Regions from separate parts of the Solibacillus isronensis genome, predicted to be linked through region 3. Evidence: riboswitches for the same ligand, from Rfam matches in the RefSeq annotation. Region 3 holds a riboswitch; each other region holds the start of a gene.

Region 1 (3,626 bases), 750 kb from region 3:
GTCATTGTCCCTTTTTTCGGTAAATCATGACATATATAGGGCAAGGAGGTGATAAACATGAACGAATTCGGATTTTTATCTGCAACATTGACAGTATTTTATCAGACAGGCCTTGATGAATTTAATGAGCCGATTATTAAAAGTTCCACATTCCGTAACTTGGAAAGAAATGCGACAGCTCAGCAACTATACACTGTTGCAACAACAATCGTCGGCTTAACAGATTACAATTATATTGAATCTGTGAAAACGCAAAAAGACAGTATTACCGCTTAATTAACATTATCATTGAATTGGAGGTGATCACATGGCGCAAGTTTTACAATTAACATTTGCCAACATTGCAGGGGATACGATGACGATTAATATTAATGATCCGAAGCCGAATTTAACTGAGGCTGAAGTGAATGCTGCGATGCAAACAATTATTGATCAGGCAGTGTTTTCGAAGGACGGATTTTTGTACAATGTGAAAAAATCAGCTCGCATCGTTGAACGTAATGTCACAGCAATCGAACTGAATAGCTAATAGCAAGGCCGGTGAAGTGTGATGCTTTGCCGGCCTTTTCAAATGAAAAAAGGAGGGATTTTAATGGAACAGTGGATAGCAATTCTTCAAGAAGTAACATTTCCAATCTTTATATCTTTTTATTTACTGTATCGGATAGAAACAAAACTTGAAGCGATTCATACAGCACTCGTATCATTACATCATCCTGCAGACAGAGCATGAAAAACTCTTCACAATGTTGACACACTTCCTTTCTTCCGATAACTATTGAGAATATACTAAATATTGGGTAAGATGAGAGTAATGTTCAAAGAGTGGAGAGAGAGAAATGAAAACGAAAAAAATAGTATTCGCACTTATGCTCTTGGCAGCAACAGTTCTCACTGCATGCAGCAATTATCAGTTTAAACCGACGACCAACTTTGAAATTAGCGGGTTTACGATGACCGATCACCGTAACAAAGAGGTGACACTGGAAAGCCTAAAAGGGGAACCATGGCTGGCAATGTTCATCTTCACAAGCTGTACAACCATTTGCTCGCCAATGACAATGAATATGACCCGAGTACAAGACCACCTTGAGAAAAAAGGGCTGGAAAATTATAAAATTGTCGCGTTTTCAGTAGATCCGGACTACGACACACCGGAGCGTTTAACAGAATATTTATCGCGCCATAAACCGGTAGATGAATCAAAATGGCATATGCTGACAGGGTACGATCAAAAATTTATCGAGCAGTTTGGCAGAAACTCATTTAAAACACCTGTTCAGTCAATTGAAGGAAACGACCAAGTTATCCACGCTGATACATTTTTCCTAGTGGATGAAAAAGGAATTGCCGTGAAAAACTATTCAGGTTATGGCACAGGAGAAGATGGTGTTCCATATGAAACGATTGCTAGTGATATGGAGGCACTCATTGACGAGCGTCTAAAACAATAGTGAAATGTAAGATTAACTTGCGAAAAAAGTGTAGCTGCTTTTTAAGCAAGTTTTTTTGTGGAGTGAGGGCTTTTCTAATAAAATTGAAATTGTGCTAATAAAACTACAAATTTTCTAATAAGTTGCGGATCTTCTAACAAAGGAACTGGATATGCTTGATATGCTAATATCAGTTCTTGATTAGCAAATAAGCACGCCAACTTTTCTAATATCACCTGCAAAAGTGCTAAAATAAATAAATTCCTTCTAATAAAAAGCACAATGCATCAACCCAAATTGTTTCAACCCGTATATTGATAAAGCAATAAATAAAAAGAATTTTCAAAACTCAAATTCTGTGATATAGTATACAAAATTACATACTGTGTAAGTTACGGTGCTTGTGAGAACAAGCTGAAAAGGGAAACCAGTGAAAGTCTGGTGCTGTCCCGCAACTGTAAATCGGAGTTCGTGATATTCAACCACTGTCTATTGATGGGAAGGATCACAAGAACGTTGATGATGAGCCAGGAGACCTGCCGGAAACTAGTACACGCCAATACCTACGTGGAAATAGGTGGTGATTTTGTGCGATAGTGAGACAACAACCTTTGAGTTTACAAAGGTTTCTTTTGTCAATCTCTTAAACATTCACACCCCTCTTTCACTTAGAAAGAGGGGTTTTGGTTTTTATGTAACAAATTTAAGGAGGAATTGTTTATGAAAACAGCAGTAATTGGTTACCCGTATATTGGACAAAATCGTGAATGGAAACGTGTGACAGAGGCATTTTGGAAAGAACAACTGACTTTGCAATGCTATGAACAGGAAATGAAAAACTTACGCCTTGCTCAGCTATATCAACAAAAAGCTTTAGGGCTGGATATTTTAACAGTAGGTGATTTTACATACTATGACCGTATGCTGGACATGGCTGTAATGTTCAATATGGTTCCATCGCGTTATGATTATCTTTCTTTGCAGCATAATTTTACGGCATACTTTGCAATGGCCCGTGGAGCTGAAAATGTGGTGGCATGTGAAATGACGAAATGGTTCAACACGAATTATCACTATATTGTACCGGAATATGAGGGACAACAACTCGCATTGCAGCACAATGTTTACGCGCAATATATCCAGGAGGCAATCGAAGCATTCGGCATGTCCCCTCGTGTGACAATTATTGGTCCATTTACATTTTATAAACTGACAAAAGGTGTTGGCCAAGAACAAAAACAACACTATATTCAGCAGCTGGTGATTGTGTATAAAGAGTTGCTTCAGTCGTTAGAAGCAAGTGGTGCAACGACAATCCAGCTTGAAGAACCAAGCCTTACAAAAGACCTTACTTCCGAAGATATTGCATTAGTTCAGCATTTCTATCATCAAGTATTAAAAGGACTTACAGTTGAAACGATCTGCACATCTTATTTTGAAGCGTTATCCGACTATGAAACAATGATTAATTTGCCAGTCGATGGCTTTGGACTGGACTTTGTTCATGGGAAAATTGAAAATATAGCATCGTTAAAAAAATTTACTTTCCCAAAAGATAAAGTTCTATATGCAGGAATTATTAATGGACGTGACATATGGAGAGCCGAATTGCAGAAGCAGTTGGCACTAGTAGCGGAAATTCGTTCCTACGTACCATATTCACCTATCCATCTACAAACATCGTGCAGCCTCCAGCATGTGCCTGTTACAACAGCAGGAGAAAAAGGGGTTGTACCTGAGCTGCAAAACGCCTTAGCATTCGCCAATGAAAAAATAAAGGAACTGCAAATGATTAAAGGAAAAATACTTCAGTTGGAAGGTCCTTATCAACATGCAATTTTAGAAAGTCAAAAAGCAATCCGCACATTGGCGCAGCATAAATCAAGACGGAAACAAGCTGTACTTGACAAGGTGAACGCACTAACACAGGAAGCTTTTAAACGAGCAGATAACTACAACAAGCGCAGTAAACTGCAACGTGCCTTTTTACAGTTGCCGGATTACCCGACAACAACAATCGGGAGTTTCCCGCAATCGGCTGAAGTTAAGAAAAATCGCAGTTTGTGGCGTAAAGGGGAAATTACAACAGCGGAGTACGAAGCATTTAATGCAAACGAAACAGCACGATGGATTGCGATTCAGGAGCAGCTTGGTCTTGATGTTTTTGTTCATGGAGAATTTGAACGTACAGAT
Region 2 (3,626 bases), 660 kb from region 3:
AGCCAAATAATTGCTGTACCAAGCACCATAAATGGCAGAACCATCTGGACATATGGCCACCCTCGCATCGATACACTTCCTAGAAGCCAGCCGATGATTTCTCGTAGCTGTTCACCAGTAAGTGCGACCATTAAGGAAATACAGGACCCTAAGAACGAGCTGAAAATAATTCCCGTCAAAATTAGCGTCTCCATTTTCATCGAGCGGTCAACAAGTCTGGCAAATGTCAGGACGATGATCATCGTACATGCAGCTCCAGCCATACTGAAAATCGGCAATGTGAATACACCGAGCACCGGTATGGAAATGCCTAAAAAGATTGTCATTACCGCACCTACCGAGGCCCCTGATGAAATTCCTAATGTGTATGGATCTGCCAAAGGGTTTTTAAGCAACCCTTGGAATGCTGCCCCCGCAATTGCTAAAGAAGCCCCGATTAATGCGGCTAAAATGACGCGTGGCATTCGGATTTTCCACAAAATACTGTATGCAACCGGATCTGTTGTTTTATCCCACAATGTCGAAAACGGAATATTAACAGACCCGAACGAAATGCCGATCCAAATACTGCTTAAAAGCAATCCAATCGATAGTACATAGGCGATTGAATATTTTTTATTCATTGAATACCTCTGGATAAATTGCTTCCCCAATTGATTCAATACCTTCTACAATACGCGGACCTTGTCGACTTGTCGTATCGCCATCGACTAATTTCACATTGGCGTTTTTCACAGCATCCATTTCTGCATATGCATCATTTTCCTCGATTGCCGCCATGTCGTTTTCATATGTTACTAAAATGATATCCGGATTGCTCTTTACAAATTGCTCCGAGCTGTACTGCGGCCAATCGAGTTCCGGAACAGCATTTTCAACATTTAATACTTCAAGCATTTCACTAATGAACGTCTCCTGTCCAGCAACATATAGTTCCGGATTTGTCCCAACAACAACAAATACGGACTTCTCTTCCAGGTCGGCTACTTTCACTTCAATTTCTTCAATCTCCTCTTTGATTGATGCAATCATTTTTTCGGCTGCTTGTTCTTTATTTGTCAGCTGCCCGATTTGTTCGATCGTTTCGTACGTTTCTTCAAATGTTTTCGCATCTTTTACAACGAATACTGGAATTCCTACTGATTCAAGCTGCGCAATCGCCTGTTCATTGAAGCTGTACAATCCGGATTCATGTGCTAAGACTAAATCGGGCTGCAGACCGATTATTTGTTCTAAATTGAACTCCATGCCGCCAACTGATTCTTTTGATAATGCTTCTTCAGGATATGTATCATTGTCGTTCACAGCGATGATTTCATCGTTTAATCCTAAGCCGAATAAAATTTCTGTGTTCGATGGAGCTAATGTAATGATGCGCTCCGGTGCTTTTTCAAGCGTAATTTCTTTGTCCAAAGCATCTTTTAATGTAACCGGAAATTGTGCTGTTTCCGTTACTTCTGTGCTTCCATTTGCAGATTGTTCTTCTGTTGCTTTTTCCGAATTACATGCAGTCAATGTTAATGTAAGTAATGCTGCGGAAGAAAGCAGTTGCCATTTTTTCAAAATAAAAACCTCCTGAAATCTTGTTGTATAATTTTCTACAAAAATAAAAAGCTCCCCCTACTATAAATGAGGGAAGCTTTACGTATGCAAATAAAATTCAATAAAAAGAATTTATCCGCCACATCCTATCCTCGTAGGTTTAATTTAGGGCATTATAAAGGCAGGTCTCCTGGCTTATGCATAAACGTTGAAGAGCGCCTTCCCGAAAGTTTTTCAGTGGCATGCTGCTCTTAACTAGCAATTACAGTGGCGGGACCGCATCGGATTTGAACCGATTTCCCTTTTACTCCTTACTCAATCCAACGAGTAAGAACCTTTATCGTCCATATAAAATTAATAGCTCTATTATAGCTGATAGGCGGTAAAATGTATGCTCGTTCGCTAAAATTTCTGATAATTTGTCTTAATTTGTTGAAATCACGAATAAAAGAACAGCTTATTCTTTCTCTTTCAAGTTTTTTTCAATTGCCGTTTCAGCCAATCGTTTAATTGTAATATCATCCATTGGCGGATTGTGCAGACCTGCCCGTACATCACGATAATAACGTTGCAGCGGGTTAGATCTTTGCAGGCTTTTTGCCCCAACTAGACGCATCGCTTTATCTACAACTTCGATTGCTGTATTTGTCACGACATGTTTCGCAATATTGATTTCATTGACTAATGTCGACTTTTTAATCGGATCATTATAAAGCCCCGCAACACCGTAAATTGTAAAGCGTGCTTTCGTCAACGCCAAATCCATTTCTCCGATCAGCGTTTGCACGTTTGGCAACTGGGCAATTGTTCCTTGAATACTGTTCGGGGAATGACTATTCGCAAAGTCGACCGCGTAATCGCGTGCAGCCTGGGCAATCCCTAAATAAGTTGCCGGGATGAGGAGCAGCCAGCCGTTCAGCTTAAATCCGGTTGAATAGTTCGGGATTTCCACTAAGCTTGTTTGATCAACACGTACATTATCAAGTACTAAATCATCGCTTCCCGTACCGCGCATTGACGCAACGTCCCACGTATTTTCGACCGATACCCCTTCCGCCGATTTCGGAACGAGGAAAAATCCTAACTGACCCTCATCTTCAATCCATGCAGACACTAAAAAATAATCGAGGTCCGGTGCACCGCTCGTATAGTTTTTACGTCCATTAATTACATAATAATCACCATCACGTTTTGCTGAAGTCCCCGGACGACCCCCACGAACCGGGCTTCCCATCGCAAACTCGCTTACCGCGCGATTGACTGTCGCGCCATTTGCGATCTCTTTGCCAAACCAGTCGAGCTTTTGTTCATCCCAGTAGCGATTTTCAAATATTTCGCCTACATTTTGAATTGTCCACGATACAGCCAGCCCCGTGCTTCCGCAATAGCTCGCCAAAGTTTCCTGCAGTAGCAGCGCATCATATACTGTAAAGCCATCTCCGCCATATTCCTTTGGCAATGTTATTTTTGTATAGCCGATTTCTCTCAGCTTCCGGAAATTTTCAAATGGAAATGTCGCTTGTTCATCTGTTTGCTGAGCATGTTCTTTCACGCTCTCTGCTATTGTTTCGAGCTTTTTCAGCCATTGTTGCTGCTCGTCTGTTTGAATAAATAATTCCTTGCTCATGAAAAGCACCACCTCATATTTATTGTCCTGTATATAGAAGTCAAATTTAATAGTACGTTTCGGGAAATTACAAGTCAATAGATATCCCCAGTCCCCTTATAGGGATTCCATGCAGTCTATTTTCGCGACAATTGAAAGTTTTGCCGGTGAAAGTGGAACGTTTGCGGAAAAAAGGAGAACCTATTCGCCATAATGTGAAAAGTTACGACGCGAAAGGCGAACTGTTGCATCTAAAGTAGAACAAATCGCTTTTCAAATAGAACAACGGCAATTTCAAATAAAAAGCACTCTATTCCCTTAAATAGAAATAGAGTGCTTTAAAAAGTTAAATTACATTTTTTCCGGTGCGTTTACGCCGATTAGTTTCAGTGCATTCGCTAATGTAGTTTTTACTGCTGTGATCAAGGCTAAACGAGCTTCTGTCAGCTCTTTATTATCTTGGTTCAATACTTTTTCT
Region 3 (3,626 bases):
GTAGACTATATAAACATTATGAAGAACTTGCGATTCCGATTATTATGTCGGGTGGAATCGGTGTGAGTGCCATTTTTATTTCACTTGCAAGCGGATTTAATGCGGATTTAATGAGTTATTTATTCGGCTCTGTATCTGCTGTATCACGCCAGGATTTATATGTTGTACTGGCAATTGCAGTCGTAGTTGTATTATTTTTAATACTATTTTTTAAAGAACTTTTCGTATTGTCGTTTGATGAAGAATATGCGAAAGCGAGCGGTTTACCCGCGAAATGGATTCATCTAATCTTTATGGTTGTTGTCGCACTCGTAATCGCAGCAAGTATGCGTATTGTCGGAATTTTGCTTGTTTCAAGCTTAATGACATTACCGGTAGCAGCAGCGATGCGATTAGCTCGCGGCTTTAAAGAAGCAATCATTTTAGCGATTGTATTTGGAGAGCTGGCCGTAGTAATTGGACTCGTTTCTGCCTTTTACTTAAACTTGGCACCAGGTGGAACAATTGTTGTCACATCCATTTTAATCTTGCTGTCAGTAATTTTAATAAAAAAACTTGTGTTGAAATTAACTATTAAATCGGAAGGGGAAAAAGTACTGTGAATGCAGCGCGCGCGTGGGAAATATTAAAGGAAAATGGCTATAAAAAGACGGATAAACGAGAGTTGATTTTGGGTATGTTTGCAGCTACAGAAAAATATTTGACTGCCCGTGATTTGTTATCGGTATTGAAAAAAGATTTCCCTGGGATGAGTTTCGATACAATTTACCGTAACTTGGCTACTTTTGTGGAGCTTGATATTTTAGAAGAAACAGAATTAAACGGTGAGCGTAATTTCCGTATGCATTGTGAGTCGGATCACCATCACCACCATTTTATTTGCCGTGATTGCGGGAAAGTAAAAGAACTGTCTGTTTGCCCGATGGAAATGCTCGGTGAAAAACTGCCGGGTTATGCTGTGGAGGCCCATAAATTTGAGATTTACGGGAAATGTCCGGAATGTTTGTAGGTAGCTGTAGTAAATATTTATTTGCATAATTTTTTTTATATGCTAAAGTGATTAAGACAAATTGAATAAATTTGCAGGAAAAAGATGCATTATGCATAAATGGGAATTCGGTGCAAATCCGAAGCTATATCCGTAACTGTAAGCGTTGATGAAAATAAGTGTGAGACCACTGCTAATATAGCGGGAAGGTACTTATGAGTAAAGTGAAACGCAGAGCCAGGAGACCAATCTTTTTCTTATCGTAACATCCCTCTTCGGAATTAAAGAGAATGTACGGCAGTCACTGATTGAATAAGCAACATTTTGCATTCTTGTTTGATTTTTGAAGCCATCCATTTTCTCATGGGTGGCTTTTTTTTCGTACACTCAATATTTTCGGTGAGGCATTACATGAAGTGAGGAGAATTTTATGAAAAAGGATATCCGTTTTTCCTGCTATCCGTTTATGCGGGAAAAATCAAGCTGTGTCGATTATGAAATTCGCACCGATTCTTTAACAACGCGCATCGGTACAGTTTTTCCAACGTTAGTCGATGATGCATCCGGTCAAGTCGTTTTGGAGGACTTGAGGGTGATTCAACCGTTAGCCTATCATGCCAATGGTTCGGTACGTGGTAAATTAGCCATTACACCTGAGGATTTGCAATGGTTAAGCGACCGCTACGATTTTTATGTAAGTGAAGTCGGGGAAACGATTCAGCAGTTTGTACTTCCACAAGGTATTGAAAGTGCAGCGAGATTGCATATTTGCCGGAGTGAGGCGAAAAAGTCTTACAGAGCATTACATAAAGTGAGTGAAGAAAGAGAAGTGGATGAAATTCTGTTTGATTTTCTAGGGCTGCTTGCCAATGTATTTTTTGTAATGGCGGTCTATATCAATCAGCAGCATCAACAAGTGGAAATTCCATTTATCTCAAAATCCTATCCAACGAAAAAGAAAAAAGGAGTTACAACAAATGAAAATTAATAACAAATGGGTCGTTGCTTTAGCAGCAACATTATTACTGGCAGCATGTGGATCAGATGAGGAAAAAACAGCTGGCAAAGCGGAAAAAGAAGAGCAGACTGCATCGGAAAATGATGGAGCACCGTATACAGTTGTAGATGACCGTGGTGTTGAAGTGACATTCGATGAAGTACCGGAAAAGATTATTTCTCTACAGCCAAGCAATACAGAAATTTTGTTTGAACTGGGCGTTGGAGAACAAATTATCGGTGCAACAGAATTTGATACATATCCGGAAGCCGCACAAGAAATTGAACGTGTGTCGACTTCTACTGTCATTAATGCAGAACGAATCGTTGAATTAGATCCGGATGTCGTTATAGCTTACACAATCGGTGAGGAAACACAAATTACCCAATTGGAAGATGCAGGTTTAAAAGTGTTTGTAATTGCTTCGGCGGCGACATTTGATGATGTTTATTCGGATATTATCCAACTGTCTGAAGTAATGGGTGTCGAACATAAAGGAGAAGAAGTTGTAGCCGACATTAAGGCACAAATCGATACAGTACAGGAAAAAACAGCGACACTTGATACGAAGAAAAAAGCATATTATGAAGTGTCACCAGCTCCGGATCTTTGGACTACCGGCAGCAGTACGTTCCAGCAGGAAATAATGGACCACGCAAATGTTGAGAATATTTTTGCTGATCAGACGAGCTGGATTAGTGTAACGGAAGAAGATGTCATTACTCGTAATCCTGAAATTATTATTACGCCAGCAACTTATTTGGAAAATGCAGTTGATGAGATTCTTGGACGTACAGGCTGGGATAAAATACAGGCAGTCACAGATCAGGCGGTTTATTTAGTCGATGGAGATATTATGTCGCGTCCTGGACCGCGTATTGGTGAAGCAGTTGAAATTATGGCACAATCAGTATATCCGGAACTGTTTAAATAAGTATAGAATAGAAGGGCATGCCTTAGTTTAGGCATGTTCTTTTTACAATGTTTAAGGAGGGATACCATTGATTTTTATAACCGGTGGTGTACGCAGCGGTAAAAGTGCTTTTGCAGAGAAATATGCAAGGCAATTAGGTGATAAAAAGACGCTCTACTATGTCGCGACAGGCGTATCCTTTGATGATGAAATGAAAAAACGGATAATCCGCCATCAGCAGGACCGTGAAACTCAGAACATCAACTGGAACACAGTGGAAATGCAAGTCGAAGTTCCTTTAGCGATCGGGCAGCTATCTAATGATGCAGTTGTGCTTTTTGAATGTGTGACAACATGGCTTTCGAATGTACTTTATACATATGAAAAAGAAAATGAAAATAGCGAATATATCGATAAATGTATCGAATCGCTGCAAAAGCAATTGCTAACTTGGCGGAAGCAAGGTGCTACAATAATAGTTGTATCAAATGAAGTGCTGGATGAATTGCCTTCACAATATGATGAGGTAAATTTATATCGTAAATTGTTGGGTGAGTTACATCAATGGATTGTCCAAAATAGTGATGAAGCATATGAAGTACAATTTCAGCTTGTACAGCGGTGGAAGTAAGGAGGAAACAAGTTGAAAAATAGTTGGAGCGGTTTTTTATTAGCGTGGCAGTTTTTTTCGGCAGTGCCGATTAAGAAACAGCTGGATATGAATTCGA
Region 4 (3,626 bases), 360 kb from region 3:
TTGAAAATATCATAAGAACTAAACAATACGATATCTTTATCGCGGCGCATTAATTCAAAGAAAATATCGGGAAGAATAATCCCTGTAGATAATGTAGCTAATCGGATTTTATCGTCGGCATTTGGTTTCTTGGAAGAGATAAACGCTTCAATATCACCGTGAAAAACATTTAGATAGACGACTCCGGAACCATTTCTTTGGCCAAGCTGATTCGAATACGAGAACGAATTTTCCAGCAGTTTCGCAACAGGCATAACCCCGCTCGCACGGTTTAAAATTCCTTTAATCGGATCTCCTAACGGACGCAGATCGGTCAAGTTTACCCCGACACCGCCGCCTAAGCGGGAAAGTTCAAGACAATAGCCGATATTCTCAGCGATTGAGTTCATCGTATCGTCCATCGTTAGTTTAAAACATGAGACTAGCTCACCGCGCGCTTTTTTCCCGCTGTTTAGGGCAGTTGGGGTTGCCGGCTGGTAGGCAGTCATTACCGCTTCGATGGCCTTTTCAGCCAATGCTTCATCGCCTTGTGCTAAATACAGGGCGATAATGACGATTCGGTCTTCATACTTTTCCAGAATTTCTTTTCCATCCCGGCTTTTCATCGCATAGCTTTCGTAGAACTTCGAAGCACTCATGAATGAAGGAAACCGGAACTTGTAGGAATAGGCTTTTTTGTACATTTGTTTAATAAAGTCCATCGAGTACAATTCCAAAAACTCTTTTTCGTAATAGCCTTCATCGACTAAATAACGCACTTTTTCCTCGATATCGATAAAGTAGCGTAAACGGACATTCACGTCTTCCAGGAAATAGCGGCGTGTTGCTTCTTTGTCTTTCGCCAGATCCAATTCACCGGTAGCACGGTAACGGTTTAGAATATCGTTATTTAATTTTAAATATTGTTTCATATCGATGCCTCTTTCCATATGGAGTAGTAGTAATCTGTAATCGCTTCATAATTCGCCGGAGTTCCTCGCATTTCCACTTTTTCGATTAACGGAATTCCGTATTGTGCAGCTAAAAGGTCACCTGCACGGCCGAAAAAAGCATGACCAAAATTACGGTTTCCGCTTACGATAATTCCTTTGCATAGATCAAAGTTCGCAGTCATGAACTGGTCGACGATAGGGGGAACAGAGCCTAATCCATCCGTATACGTAAATAGAAGATACGGTTCATCCATTTTCTCTACTTCCGCCAGATCCTTTGCGGGCAAGCCGAGTTTTTGCACAATGGATCGTACATTACCAGTTCGTGAAGCAAATATGATCATGCGGTCATTTCAGAAATGCGATCGATAATTGACGTCGGCTCTGCGATAAATTCACCGTTGATTTCAAATAACGGCACAGACAAAAAACCTGCATCGAGTACTATTTGTTTTGCGCTCTCATCATGGTCAATATTAATAACCTCGACCTCCAAGTTGGCAGCATCGAGCTCCGATTTTACCCATAGGCATTTTGGACAAATTGTTTTCGTATAAAGTTTCATAATAGAACCCCTCGCTATTTAAATATTACTAGTAATTGTGGTGCACATGTCATGGGGGAACATACAGAAAAAACAAAAAAAGCTATCCCGGAAAACAGGATAGCTTGAAATGGAAACGAGTAAAAGAGCGCCTCCATTTCCTATTCCCCGAAGAAATGTACGTAGTTTTAACGCGGCAGGTCTCCTGGCTTTGCTTCATCCGTCAGACATACCTTCCCATGCATTGCACAGTGGTCTATTCGTCTTCAGTCAGCATTTACAGTTGCGGGGACAGCGTTGGATTCACACCAAACTTCCCTTTTAAACTACATTTAGTAGTACCGTGATAAAAAAACACAATATATAGTTGAATTGAGTATAAGCTTTAACAACATAAAAGTAAAGAGCCTAAAGAAAGATAACATAAATCCATTAAGAATTCTAGAAAACTCCCTATTGAAAATAAAGAAAAAATATGGTTTTGTTATAACTGCATGTAAATAGATTTTATAAATGAGAAAGTTGGTTGAATATGTCGATTCAATTAAAAATTAAGAAAACCCACCCGGAAGCCGTATTGCCGAAACAGGCACGTGAAGGGGATGCGGGGATGGATTTAAGTGCGGTTGAAGAAAAAGTTTTACTGCCTGGGGAATACGGATTAATTAAAACCGGTCTTCAAATCGAACTGCCGGAAGGAACAGAAGCGCAAGTACGTTCTCGAAGCGGATTGGCATTGAAACATGGAATTACGGTGTTAAATAGTCCAGGTACGATTGATGCAGGCTATCGCGGTGAAATCGGGGTTATTCTAATTAATCATGGAAAAGAACCGTTTACGATTGAAAAGGGGATGCGCATTGCCCAGCTAGTCGTTCAATATGTCCCGCAAGTCTTCATTGAAGAAACGGACGAACTGTCGGATTCGGAGCGCGGTGATAAGGGTTTTGGATCGAGTGGAGTGAAATAATGAAAAACGCCTGAGTCGAGATAAATGAACTCAGGCGTTTTAATCTTCTTCTTTTTTCCACTTTATATAATTGTACGAAGTTTGAATACCAAATAATACTATGAAAAAGAGGGTGAAAAATATAAAGAGATTAGTGAATCCTTCCACCCAATAAATAATGGCCAACGCTACGATACAAATGGGAATGGAATAGAGGTTGCGCAAGAATTTACGACGGTAGGAAAGGCCATGATAGGCAAATTGCAACCCTTTATCCACTTTCGTTTTTTTCCGGTAGTAGATAGATAATACAAGTGGCGTAATTAAAACCATAATTAAGATGAATGCCAAAACAATTGAAAAATCTAACTCAACCATATTAGTCTCCTTTCTCGTCTTTTGTCAGTATATCGATTTGCGTCACAATTTTTGAAATCGGTAGATACGTTAATTCACAATGATAACGCCCATCAGGGAAGTCTTTGTAGGTACTGGACTTAATATTGTAAACTTTATCTTCAATCATCACTTCAGTCGTATCAATACTTCTCCCATGCCCGTTTACAAAGGTAATTTCACAAATCCCTCCAGCAGTTTTCTGATCGCTTGTTTGCAGATGATAAAAATCATAGCTGTAAATTCCTGAAACAATCAGCATAAAAAGCGTCAGCACGCCAAGCATAATTGTATTCAAGTTAAAGGGAGATACTTTCTTTTTTACAAACTCCCGGATAAAAAAGAAAGCAGCAATGATAAATAATAAAGTGAAAATGATAAGGGCACTGTAAAATCCGGTAAGCATGAACATTCCCCCTCTAAATTCGTTACCAAATTTACGATTAAGTCGGAAAAAAAGTTTCAGAATATATTGAATTCACTGATGGGATTTTTCTAACGGGTACTCAGTTTGCATATGCATAAGTGGAAACGTTTTACCATTTAGAAGGGGATCAATCGATTTTAGTCGAATTGATAACAATGGGAAATTGTAAAAATTGGATGTGAGCTAAAGGGAGGCATTGTATGCGAAGCGTGCATAGTGTGTTGTTTGAGAAGTTTTTAATACTGCGCGGAACAAAGAAGAAATTTATGGATTTACGCCTGCTCGATAATTTTATTGCAATGAAACATAATGAGAAACCGTATGAGCTGGATGCTAAATTCAAAGAGCAGCACCAAATACAAAAAGACGAACTGAATG

What was found. A riboswitch is a leader RNA that binds a small molecule or an ion and turns the genes downstream of it on or off. The one in region 3 is predicted to bind cobalamin.
Region 1: it holds a riboswitch for cobalamin, as region 3 does, so the genes downstream of both, metE (5-methyltetrahydropteroyltriglutamate--homocysteine S-methyltransferase) here and M3166_RS08170 (hypothetical protein) in region 3, are expected to answer to the same signal.
Region 2: it holds a riboswitch for cobalamin, as region 3 does, so the genes downstream of both, M3166_RS11150 (ABC transporter substrate-binding protein) here and M3166_RS08170 (hypothetical protein) in region 3, are expected to answer to the same signal.
Region 4: it holds a riboswitch for cobalamin, as region 3 does, so the genes downstream of both, M3166_RS06305 (glutaredoxin family protein) here and M3166_RS08170 (hypothetical protein) in region 3, are expected to answer to the same signal.

What each region holds. Positions count from the first base shown of each region.
Region 1 covers NZ_JAMBOC010000001.1:836,454-840,079, forward strand. Annotated here, with positions in the region: gene M3166_RS04310 (DUF1659 domain-containing protein) at 58-276, shown strand; gene M3166_RS04315 (DUF2922 domain-containing protein) at 308-529, shown strand; gene M3166_RS04320 (YvrJ family protein) at 593-733, shown strand; gene M3166_RS04325 (SCO family protein) at 840-1,454, shown strand; cobalamin riboswitch at 1,812-1,991, shown strand; gene metE (5-methyltetrahydropteroyltriglutamate--homocysteine S-methyltransferase) at 2,154-3,626, shown strand, end outside.
Region 2 covers NZ_JAMBOC010000001.1:2,244,216-2,247,841, forward strand. Annotated here, with positions in the region: gene M3166_RS11145 (FecCD family ABC transporter permease) at 1-623, opposite strand, end outside; gene M3166_RS11150 (ABC transporter substrate-binding protein) at 616-1,563, opposite strand; cobalamin riboswitch at 1,706-1,896, opposite strand; gene M3166_RS11155 (acyl-CoA dehydrogenase family protein) at 2,000-3,169, opposite strand; gene argS (arginine--tRNA ligase) at 3,500-3,626, opposite strand, start outside.
Region 3 covers NZ_JAMBOC010000001.1:1,585,576-1,589,201, reverse strand. Annotated here, with positions in the region: gene M3166_RS08180 (metal ABC transporter permease) at 1-602, shown strand, start outside; gene M3166_RS08175 (Fur family transcriptional regulator) at 599-1,009, shown strand; cobalamin riboswitch at 1,075-1,256, shown strand; gene M3166_RS08170 (hypothetical protein) at 1,419-1,976, shown strand; gene M3166_RS08165 (ABC transporter substrate-binding protein) at 1,966-2,919, shown strand; gene M3166_RS08160 (bifunctional adenosylcobinamide kinase/adenosylcobinamide-phosphate guanylyltransferase) at 2,987-3,529, shown strand; gene cobS (adenosylcobinamide-GDP ribazoletransferase) at 3,542-3,626, shown strand, end outside.
Region 4 covers NZ_JAMBOC010000001.1:1,222,267-1,225,892, reverse strand. Annotated here, with positions in the region: gene nrdE (class 1b ribonucleoside-diphosphate reductase subunit alpha) at 1-911, opposite strand, end outside; gene M3166_RS06310 (ribonucleotide reductase stimulatory protein) at 908-1,234, opposite strand; gene M3166_RS06305 (glutaredoxin family protein) at 1,273-1,497, opposite strand; cobalamin riboswitch at 1,655-1,837, opposite strand; gene dut (dUTP diphosphatase) at 2,009-2,446, shown strand; gene M3166_RS06295 (ATPase) at 2,486-2,803, opposite strand; gene M3166_RS06290 (cobalamin biosynthesis protein CobN) at 2,805-3,227, opposite strand; gene M3166_RS06285 (alpha/beta hydrolase fold domain-containing protein) at 3,449-3,626, shown strand, end outside.